2 regions of the Allobosea vestrisii genome follow, and region 2 is predicted to be linked to the other one. Evidence: predicted binding sites of a transcription regulator. Region 2 holds the regulator's gene; the other holds the start of a gene.
What was found. The regulator LexA, encoded in region 2, represses DNA repair genes until DNA is damaged. The targets are predictions, from matches to a motif close to TGTTCNNNNTGTGTTCNG.
Positions count from the first base shown of each region.

Region 1: the regulator LexA is predicted to act here: its motif matches at 2,708-2,725, upstream of ssb (single-stranded DNA-binding protein).

Region 1 is NZ_CP126307.1:5,592,131-5,597,678, reverse strand. It holds gene QO058_RS27635 (hypothetical protein) at 25-450, shown strand; gene QO058_RS27630 (MBL fold metallo-hydrolase) at 694-1,680, shown strand; partial or broken gene QO058_RS27625 (NAD kinase) at 1,819-2,593, shown strand; gene ssb (single-stranded DNA-binding protein) at 2,815-3,354, shown strand; gene QO058_RS27615 (3-phosphoshikimate 1-carboxyvinyltransferase) at 3,473-4,744, opposite strand; gene QO058_RS27610 (putative quinol monooxygenase) at 4,826-5,125, opposite strand; gene QO058_RS27605 (ABC transporter permease) at 5,216-5,548, opposite strand, start outside.
Region 2 is NZ_CP126307.1:386,136-391,683, forward strand. It holds gene trpC (indole-3-glycerol phosphate synthase TrpC) at 1-505, shown strand, start outside; gene moaC (cyclic pyranopterin monophosphate synthase MoaC) at 502-990, shown strand; gene QO058_RS01865 (molybdopterin molybdotransferase MoeA) at 987-2,198, shown strand; gene lexA (transcriptional repressor LexA) at 2,302-3,033, shown strand; gene QO058_RS01875 (ComEC/Rec2 family competence protein) at 3,334-4,878, opposite strand; partial or broken gene gltX (glutamate--tRNA ligase) at 5,464-5,548, shown strand, end outside.

The sequences.
Region 1 (5,548 bases), 730 kb from region 2:
GAGACGATCGGAGCCTGCCGAGCGATGACTTCTGCCGACCAGCGCGACCAATTGCTCGCCCTCGCGCAACGCTGCGAGCACACCGGTCGTCCCGACCGCAATCTCGACGCCGACATCTATGAGGCGCTCGGCTTCACCGTGCGCCGCAAGCCGACCAACCTGCTCGCCCCGCGCACCCCGCCCGGCGGCATTTACCAGCAGGGCTCGCTCTGGAAGGCGATCGGCCGGGTCAGCGCCGAGATCGACGTCGCGGTCAGCATCATCCGGCAGAAGGCACCGGAGTGGAACTGGAGCCTGCAATCGGTCGCCACCGAGGAGCAGACCTTCGAGGCGCTGGTCGCCGGTTGCTCGGGCCAGGGCGCCCTGGCCTCGCTCGCGCTCTGTGCCGCTCTGCTCAAGGCCTTTGCCAGGAGCCGCGCCGATCAGCCGAGCACGCAGACCGAGCGCTAAAAAGAGTTTCCATTTCAAAGGCGAAGCCGATTCACCGGACAACTTGAGTCAACCAGCCTGGCTGAAGCCCCGGCAGGAGCGGCAGGCTCACGGAAAGTTGACCCATGGCAACCACACGAGGGTTGAAGGCATTGTCGCGACAGCTAGTTTGACCCTGGGCCGAGCCGAGGCCCAGGGCATGATGCCGGCTGGCGGGGCGCCATCCGGGGGAGGTCGTGCCCTTCTCGTTGTTGGAGCCTGATCATGGCCCGTTTCGAACCCTCGCGCCGCACCGTGATGGCGGGGGCCGGTGTGCTCGCCACTGCAGCCGCGCTCGACCTGCCCGCCGGCATCGCGCCGGCCCACGCGCAAGGAGCTGCCTTGAACCAGAATCCGGGTTTCTATCGCTACAAGGTCGGCGACATCACCGTCACCGCCCTGAACGACGGCTTCGCCAAGCGCCCCCTGGAAGGCTTCGTCCGCAATGCCGAGCTCGCCGACGTCAAGAAGGCAATGGAGCAGGCCTATCTCCCGGCTGACGCGCTCTCGATCACCTTCACCACGCTGGCGCTGCAGATCGGCGACAAGCTCACCCTGATCGACACCGGCAACGGCGATTCCGGCGCGCCGACCTCGGGCGCCTGGATGAAGAACTTCCAGGCAGCCGGGCTCGACCCGAAGAACGTCTCGACCGTGGTCTTCAGCCATTTCCACGGCGACCACATCAACGGCTTCCGGCTGAAGGACGGCACCGCCGTGTTCCCGAACGCCGAGGTCATGGTGCCGGCGGCCGAATGGGCGTTCTGGATGGACGACGCCAAGATGAACGCCGCCCCCGAGGCGATGAAGGGGGCTTTCGCCGGCGTGCGCCGCGTCTTCGGCCCGGTTGCCAAGGATGTGAAGCAATACGAGGCCGGCAAGGAAATCCTGCCGGGCGTGACCGCGATCGCCGCGCCTGGCCATACGCCGGGCCACACCGTCTATGCCGTCTCCTCCGGCAGCGGCAAGCTGATGGTGATGTCGGACACCACCAATCACCCGGCCCTGTTCGTGCGCAATCCCGACTGGTCGGCCGTGTTCGACATGGACGGCCCTCAGGCAGCCGCGACCCGCCGCAAGCTGCTCGACATGGCCGTGGCCGACAAGATGCAGGTCTGCTTCTACCACGCCCCCTTCCCGGCCACGGGGCATATCGCCAAGGCGGGCAATGGTTTCGAGCTTGTACCGGTGCAGTGGAGCAGCGCGGTCTGAGACCCTCGCGCCATCTACTGGAGAAAGGCCGGGGCACGCGCCTCGGCCTTTCTTTTTTGCGCCCCGCTTCCGGGCGGCTCGCGATCAGCCCCACCAGCGTGCTAGACCGGTTCGCATCATGCCTATCGGATACCAGCGATGACCGAGCGCTTCGCCGCCATCTCCTTCGTCGCCAGCGACACCGCCGAGGCCCAAGCCGCGCGGCTGAAGCTGGTCGAGCGCTATGGCGACGCCGATCCGGCTGAGGCCGAGGTGGTCGTCGCGCTCGGCGGCGATGGGCTGATGCTGCAGACGCTGCATCGCTTCATGGGTACCGCCAAGCCGATCTACGGCATCAACCGCGGCTCGGTCGGCTTCCTGATGAACGAGTTCCGCGAGCGCGGCCTGCGCCAGCGGCTCGAGGCGGCGCACCGCAGCGTCGTCCACCCGCTGACGATGACGGCGGTCGACTGCAACGGCAAGCGGGTCGAGGCGCGCGCGATCAACGAGGTCTCGCTGTTCCGCCGTTCCTATCAGGCGGCGAAGCTGCGGCTCTCTGTCGATGGGCAGGTGCGCCTGTCCGAGCTCGTCGCCGATGGCGTGCTGCTCGCGACCCCAGCCGGCTCGACCGCCTACAATCTCTCGGCCAACGGCCCGATCCTGCCGCTCGACGCGCCGTTGCTGGCGCTGACCCCGCTTTCGCCCTTCCGGCCGCGGCGCTGGCGCGGGGGCGCTGCTGCCCGACCATGCCAAGGTGACGATCGCGGTCATGGAGGCCGACAAGCGCCCGGTCAGCGCCGTCGCCGACCATACCCAGATCGACAATGTCGTCTCGGTCTCGATCGCGATCGATCGCTCGCTCGACCTCGTCATGCTGCACGATCCCGGCCACAGCCTGGACGAACGCATCCTGCGCGAGCAGTTCGGCTATTGAGACCGCGCCGGTGGTCGTGCCTCGCAGCAAGCTCGGCCGACGGCCTATAGCCAACTCCGCTCACCGGCCTTCGAAGGGCTCGAATCTTTGTCGGGGACAAACCTCGGAAAGACCTTGAACAAAACATGAACATCATTGATAGTGCCCGCATGGCCGGCTAGGGTCCGGCTCCGGTCGATCGGCCGGGTTTGTAGTGAAGTGCGCAGGAAACGGAGCCTGTCATGGCTGGTAGCGTCAACAAGGTCATTCTGGTCGGCAATCTCGGGCGCGACCCCGAGGTGCGGCGCCTCGGCAGCGGCGAGCCGGTGGTCAATCTCAGGATCGCCACCTCGGAAACCTGGCGCGACAAGCAGTCGGGCGAGCGCAAGGAGCGCACCGAATGGCACTCCGTGGTGATCTTCAACGAGAACCTCGCCAAGGTCGCCGAGCAATATCTGAAGAAGGGCTCGAAGATTTACATCGAGGGCCAGCTGCAGACCCGCAAATGGCAGGACCAGCAGGGCGTCGAGAAGTACACCACCGAGATCGTGCTGCAGCGTTTCCGCGGCGAGCTCACCATCCTCGACAGCCGCGGCCAGGGCGGTGACGAGGCCGGTGGCGGTGGCGGCTATGGCGACGAAGGTTCGTCGGGCGGTAGCGGTTCCTTCGGCCGGTCGAGCCCGGTCGGCGGCGGCTCACGCCAGCCGGCGATGGCGAGCGGCGGCAGCAGCAGCGGCGGTTCGCGCTCGTCGAGCCATCTCGACGACGACATCCCGTTCTAGGACGACTGCCCGGCGAGACCGGGCGTCATTCCGGACGAGCCGCGAGAGCGGTGCGCGCCGGGATCCATCATGGGCTTCGTGCTCCATGATGGATCCCAGCGTTTGTTTTAGTCTGGCCCTACGGCACTTCGCCCTCGAAGCGCACGCCGAGCGAGCCGAGCGCGCGCCAGTAATCCGGATAGGTCTTCGCCACGCAGCCAGGGTCGAGGATGGTGATGCCACCGATCTTCAGCCCCGCCAGCGCGAAGCTCATGGCGATGCGGTGATCGGCGAAAGTATCGATCTCGGCGGGAAGCGTCTGGCCGGCCAGCGCCGGATCCGAGGCGACGAGGAGATCGTCGCCCTCCTCCACGCCTAGACCCGGACGGATACGTGACAGCCCCTGCGACAACGCCGCGACCCGGTCGCATTCCTTGACGCGCAGGTTGGCGATACCGGTGAAGCGTACCGGCGTCCGGTTGAAGGCGGCGAGCACGGCCAGCGTCGGCACCGCGTCCTGCATCTGCGAGCCGTCGATCTCAGCCGGCAGGTTCGGGAAGGCGGCGATCAGCGCATGCGCCTTGGCGTCGGGCTGGGTGAAGGCATCCGCCGGCACGCCGAGATCGATCGCGCCGCCGGTCAGCACTTCCGCCGCCCAGAGATAGGTCGCGGCCGAAGCGTCCGGCTCGATCAGGTAGTCGGTCGCAGTGTAGCCGGTCGGCGCGATCCGCCAGCCGCCGCCCGCCGGCTCGGACACCTCGGCCCCAAAGGCGCGCATCGTCGCCAGCGTCAGGTCGACATAGCCGCGCGCGCCGATCTCCTGGCCGGTCAGCACGACATCGACCGGATTTCGCGCGCAGGCGCCGGCCATCAGCAGCGCCGAGACGTATTGGCTTGAGAGGCCGCCATCGACCTCGACCAGCCCCCCATCGAAACCGCCCTGGCCCTCGATCGCGACCGGCGGACAGCCGCTCGGCGCGCTGATCGCGACGCCGAGCCGGGTAAGCGCTTCGACCAGCGGCAGGATCGGCCGCTTGCGCATATGCTCGTCGCCATCGACGACGACCGGGCCGTCGACCAGCGCCGCCGCCGCCGTCAGGAAGCGGGTCGCCGTGCCGGCATTGCCAAGGAAGAGCGGCGCTTTGGGCGCCCGCAGCCGGCCGTCGCTGGTGACGATGAAGCTGGTTTCGTCGGGCTCGGCGATCTCGACGCCCATGTCCCTGAGCGCCTGCGCCATATAGCGGGTGTCGTCGCTCTTCAGCGCGCCGCTGAGCCGGCTCGTGCCCTTCGCCAACGCCGCGACCAGCAACGCCCGGTTGGTGATCGATTTCGAGCCAGGCGGCATCACCCGGCCGGCCAGCGCCGCCGTCGTCGGCAGGATGGTGAGTTTGCTCAAGGCGGATTGGGTCATGGCAGGCTCTCGGCTCGGTCGCGAGGGTCTTAGACCGTGCGGCCGGCGAGCGGAAGGCGGCTGCTGGTGTGACCGCTGCCCTCAGCCCTTCACCAGCCCGAACCCGCCGACCGGCTCTGTGACGACATGGCTGTCGAAGCCGGCGATGATCGGCTTGGCCTTGGCGATCGCCGCCTGCACGGCCGGCAGAGCGAGCGAGGCCTTGTGGCTCTCCTCGCGATCCCAGACCTCGGTCACCCAGATCGCGTCGGCATCGTCCGGATCGCGGGCGACCACATAGCTCAGGCAGCCGGGCATGGTGCCGCTGCTCTCGAGGATGTAGCCGATCAGCGCGTCACGCTCGCCGGGCTTGGCTCGCATCTTCCCGATCAATCCGTACATGGCAGCGCCCTCTCGTTTCGGCCGGCACCGTGCCCAAGCGCCAAGCAGGGCGCAACCGGGCGACTGACCGAATCCGTCAGCAGCCTCCGCTCACGCTGGCGGCCGCCGTTCCCCCAGAATCGCCTGTGCCATGCGGTCGAGCAGGATCGCGAGCGCGACGATCGCAAGCCCGCCGACGAAACCAAGGCCCGGATCGGCACGCTGCAGGCCGAGCAGCACGACTTCACCCAGCCCTTTCGCCCCGATCATCGAGGCGACCACCACCATGGCGAGCGCCAGCATGATCGCCTGGTTGAGACCTTGCAGGATGACCGGCCGCGCCAGCGGCAATTCGATGAGCAGAAGCGTCTGCCGCGGGCGAAGGCCGAGTGCCTGGGCGGCCTGAACCATGCCGATATCGATGCCGCGCAAGCCGAGCTCGGT
Region 2 (5,548 bases):
GCCGGAATACCTTGCACAGGCGCGTGCCGCTTCCGGCCTGCCCGGCCTGCGCAAGGATTTCATGTTCGAGCCCTATCAGGTCTTCGAGGCGCGGAGCTGGGGCGCCGACTGCATCCTGATCATCATGGCCTCGCTCGATGATGCCGCGGCGCACGAACTCACTGCCACGGCCAAGGCGCTGGGCATGGCCGCGCTCGCCGAGGTCCATGACGAGGCCGAGCTGGAGCGGGCGTTGAAGCTCGACACCAGGCTGGTCGGCATCAACAATCGGGATCTGCGCAGCTTCGAACTCAACCTCGCCGTGACAGAGCGATTGGCGCCGCGCGTGCCGAAGGACCGCCTGCTCGTCGGCGAGAGCGGCATCTTCAGCCATGCCGACATCGCCCGCCTTCAAGGCTGTGGCGTCAACACCTTCCTCGTTGGCGAGAGCCTGATGCGCCAAGCGGACGTGGCGGCTGCAACGCGCGAGCTTCTGACTGGCAAGACCACTGAGGCGGCGGCGTGAGCCGGCTCACCCATCTCGATCAGAAGGGCGCGGCCCATATGGTCGATGTCGGCGACAAGGCCGAGACCGTCCGCGTCGCGGTCGCCGAAGGCCATGTGGTGATGCAAGCCGAGACGCTCGCCATCGTCCGCGACGGCGAGGCCAAGAAGGGCGACGTGCTCGGCACCGCCCGCCTTGCCGGCATCATGGCGGCCAAGCGAGCACATGAACTGATCCCGCTCTGCCACCCACTACTGCTCTCGAAGATCGCGGTCGACCTCACGATCGATGAGGCGCTGCCAGGCGTGCGCGTCCGCGCCGAAGTCAAGCTCACCGGCAAGACCGGCGTCGAGATGGAGGCGCTGACCGCCGTCAGCGTCGCCTGCCTCACCGTCTACGACATGGTGAAGGCGGTTGATCGCGCCATGCATATCGAAGGCATCCAGCTCGTGCACAAATCCGGCGGCAAGTCCGGAACCTATGAGCTCGCAGGGCGATCGGCATGAGCCTCACCCCCGTCCCCGTCGCACTCAAGGCGCTGCTCGACAGCGTGCCCGGCCCGACGCCTGCCGAGACGCTGCCGCTGGCGCAATGCGCCGGCCGCGTCCTGGCCGAGGATGTCGCCGCGCTCAGGACCCAGCCGCCCTTCGCCAATTCGGCGATGGACGGCTATGCCGTGCGCGGCGAGGACTTGGCCCGGGGCGCGCAGCTTCGCGTCATCGGCGAATCCGCCGCTGGCCGCGGCTTCCCCGGCAAGATTTCTCTTGGCGAGACGGTACGAATATTTACCGGAGCACCGCTGCCCGCGGGCGCGGACACGATCCTCATTCAGGAACATGCAGAGGGTGTGGGCGGCCCGGTGATCCGTGTCACCAAACCCACCGATCAGGGCCAATTCGTCCGGCTAGCGGGGCTCGACTTCAGGACCGGCGAGGTCCTGCTGAAAGCCGGTCGCCGGCTCGACAGCGCCGCGCTCGGCCTCGCCGCGGCCGCCGGGCATCCGACGCTCGCCGTCCGCCGCAAGCCGCTGGTTGCGATTCTCGCCACCGGCGACGAGCTCGTCCTGCCCGGCGAGCCGGTCGGCCCCGACCAGATCGTCGCCTCCAACAGCTTCGCCCTCGCCGCGCTCGTCGAGCAGGCCGGCGGCACGGCGCTCGATCTCGGCATCGCCCGCGACAACCATCCCGACCTCGCCGGCAAGATCGAGGCGGCCCGCAAGGCCGGGGCCGATGTCCTGATCACACTCGGCGGCGCCTCGGTCGGCGAGCACGATCTCGTCCAGGCGGCGCTGAAGGCGCAGGGCATGGCGCTCGGCTTCTGGAAGATCGCGATGCGCCCGGGCAAGCCGATGATGATGGGCCGCCTCGGCGCCATGGTCGCGCTCGGCCTGCCGGGCAACCCGGTCTCCTCGATCGTCTGCGGGCATCTCTTTGCCATCCCGCTGGTCGAGGCCCTGCTCGGCATCGATGATCCCGAGCGCGACCGCAGCGAGCCCGCCATCCTCGCCGCCGATCTGCCGGCCAATGACGAGCGCCAAGACTATCTGCGCGCCACTTTCGAAACCGTCGATGGCGAGCGGCGCGTCAGGCCCTTTGCCAAGCAGGATTCGTCGATGCTGGCGAACCTGTCGCGCGCCGAGGCCCTGGTGATCCGCCAGGTCTTCGCCGAGGCAGCCACAGCGGGCGATCCCTGCCGGATCATTCGACTGCGCTGACTGGGTCGCGTTACGACAAGGCGTGCCTTGCGGAACACAAAGCGAACAGGTATGGTGTTCGTGCTTTGTTTCGATTCTAGCCCGAGAGGCGAGCGGCGCGACCATGCTGACACGCAAACAGTTCGAACTGCTCCGCTTCATCCACGAGCGCCTGCGCGAATCCGGCGTACCGCCCTCCTTCGACGAAATGAAGGACGCGCTCGACCTGCGCTCCAAATCCGGCATCCACCGGCTGATCATGGCGCTGGAAGAGCGCGGCTTCATTCGCCGGCTCCCCAACCGGGCGCGGGCACTCGAAGTCATCAAGATGCCGGACGGCATCGGCGGCCAGCAGGCGCAGCGCGCCCGCTTCAGCCCCTCAATCGTCCAGGGCGGGCTCGGCCAGACCCCGCCGGCACCGGCAGCCACCTTGGCGAAGCCGCGCCCCGCGGGCGCCGAGGAGAGCGGACGCTCCACCGTCTCGATCCCCGTCATGGGCCGCATCGCCGCCGGCACGCCGATCTCGGCGATCCAGGACCGCAGCCATAGCGTCTCTATGCCAGCCGATATGCTGGGCGGCGGCGAGCATTATGCGCTCGAAGTTCGCGGCGATTCGATGATCGAGGCCGGTATCCTCGACGGCGACACGGTCGTGATCCGCAAGCAGGACAGCGCCAATACAGGCGACATCATCGTCGCCCTGATCGACGACGAGGAAGCGACGCTGAAGCGCTTGCGCAAGCGCGGCTCCTCGATCGCGCTCGAAGCCGCCAATCCCGCCTACGAGACGCGCGTGCTCGGGCCGGACCGGGTCAAGATCCAGGGCCGCCTCGTCAACCTGATGCGACGTTACTGAAATACCTCGGCATCCTGTGCGGGCTCCGCAGCCGCGGGTACCGGCACAGCAGTGGGCTCGGGTGCTGGCCTCGTTTCCGGCCGCGCACGGGTCCACGGACGCAGGCGGGTCGCCTCGTCGGCCGTTAGCGCGCGCCAGCCGCCGCGGGCCGCATGATAGGCGGTCGCGCCGTCGCGCATGAGCGCGCTGCGGTCGATCAATCGGGCAGCGCAAGGCGCGCTCCAATAGAGCGACGTCACCACAAGATCGGCTCGCTGGCAGTCCTCGACCAAAGCGGTGCGGTCGCGCGTATAGGTGACGCTACGGCCATCCGGCAGGCGGATGACGCAGCCGCGCGCATCGCAGGCGGCCCCCCTCGCGCAAGTCGGCATCGTCGGGCGACCGGGAATCGCCGTCGGCATGCAGCCATTGCGTCAGCACGAAGCGGCTCGGCTTGCCCGCCAGCACCATCTTCCCCTCCGGCCCACGCACCAGCACGCCCGAGCCGTCGCGCTCGATCAGGATGTCCGGCCGCGACGGTGCCGAGGCCAGCGCAAGGCCGCCGACCAGCGGCAGCGCGGCGAGGAAGCGCAGCGCCGTCGTCCATAGTGTCAGCCACAGCAGCGACAGCGAGAACAGGATCAGAGCAAGAGAGTCGAAGGCCGGCAGCACGACGGTGGAGCGGTCGATGCCGGCGACCCAATGGGCAACCTGGAGCACGAGGCCGGACGCCCAGCCCATCAACGCCCAGGCCGGCCAGTCGAGCCCGAACGGATAGGCCAGCACGCCGAAGACGGCCGCCGGCATCACGATCAGCGAGACGAAGGGCAGCGCCAGCGCATTGCCGAGCAGGCCGAACGGATTGAAGGTCTGGAAGTGGAAGACGCCAAAGGGCGCCGTCGCCGCTGTCGCGACCATGGTCGTGGTCACGATACCCACAGCCGAGAGCCAGAGCGGCCGCAGTGGCCAGGGCCAGGACGCGGCCGCCGCGTCGGGCGGGCGCTCTTGCCAACGCTCGGCGAAGGCGATCAACGCCGCGACCGCCCCGAACGACATCTGGAAGCTTGGGCCAAGCACTGCCTCGGGTTCGCGCAGCAGCACGATGATCGCAGCGAGCGCGAGATTGCGCATCGAGAGCGCCGGCCGGTCGACCAGGATCGCCCCCAGCATCACCAGCGTCATGATCAGCGAGCGCACCGTCGCGACCTCGGCGCCCGAGAAGACGCAGTAACCGGTGGCGCCAGCCATGGCGGCGAGCGCCGCGAGCTTCTTCACCGGCCAATGGAGCGCTGCCGTCTGCGACAGCGCGAGCAGCGCCCGCGCCAGCCAGAAGATCGTTCCGGCGGCGAGCACCATATGGAGGCCGGAGATCGAGACGATGTGGTAGATGCCGGCGGCGCGCAGGTCGTTGTTGGTCGCTTCGTTGATCAGCCCGCGCTTTCCGGTGACCAGTGCCGCCGCCATAGCCCCGGCCTGCCCGCCGCCGCTCGTCGCGATGCGTTCGGTCAGCGCGTTGCGGGCCTGGTCGATTGCGACCGCCAGAGCAAGCCGGCGCGGCATCGGGCTCGGCGGCGGCGTGAGCGCGATCTTGCCGGCGATGCTGCCGACGGCGCCAATTCCCTGGAAGAAGGCGTCGCGGGCAAAGTCATAGCCGCCAGGGCGCGCCGGGCCGGGCGGCGGCAACAGGCGCGCCGTCGTGCTGATATGGTCACCGGGCCTCAATGTCGTCACCGGCGTGGTGACGCGCACCCGCCGCGGCCTCTGTGCAAGCTGGATGCCCGGCAGGTCCGTGACCTGCACGACGATCCGCACGCCCTTGTCGCGCTGCTCCAGCGCCTCGACGAATCCGGGTGAGCTTGCCGACATGGTTCCGCGCGAGCGCGGGCGCGGCGATGCCGGCAGTTCGCCAGGCTGCCGCCGCGAAACCGGCGAAGACAGCTGCGGCCGCTATGCACACCGCCATGACGGCATGGCGGCGCCGCGTCAGCCAAGCGGCGAGCGTACATAGCGCCAGTCCGGCCAGGGGCGCGCCAAGGTCCGGCTCGCGATCCGCCAGGAAATAGAGCAGTACGCCAGCTCCCATGCAGACCGGCAGCCAGTTGAACAGGCGTCGCCGCTCGACCTCGATGTCGAGTGCCTGGCGGATGCGACCGCCCCAGTCGTACAACGGCAAGGATGCAGGCCAAGCGAAGCCACCGACGCGTCGCAGGCGCGCCGGCAGAGCCAGCACGCTGGCACGCACCCTGCTACGGCGCTCGTCTGGCCCGTAGGAGAGCATCCGTCCCCCCATCGCCATCGCGCGAATGCTGAGCCCCCTCCCCGCAGGAGGCTCTTAACGGCGGCTGGCAAGCCATGTTACAGCGGCGGCGCCGGATGTCAGCCCCGGCCGAGGCCCGCATTACAGCCCGCCCTCGCCTTTTTTGCCCGCCCGTTCCCCCGGAGCCTGTTTTCATGAGCGATACGGTCGTCACGCGCTTTGCGCCGTCGCCAACCGGATTCCTGCACATTGGCGGTGCCCGCACCGCACTGTTCAACT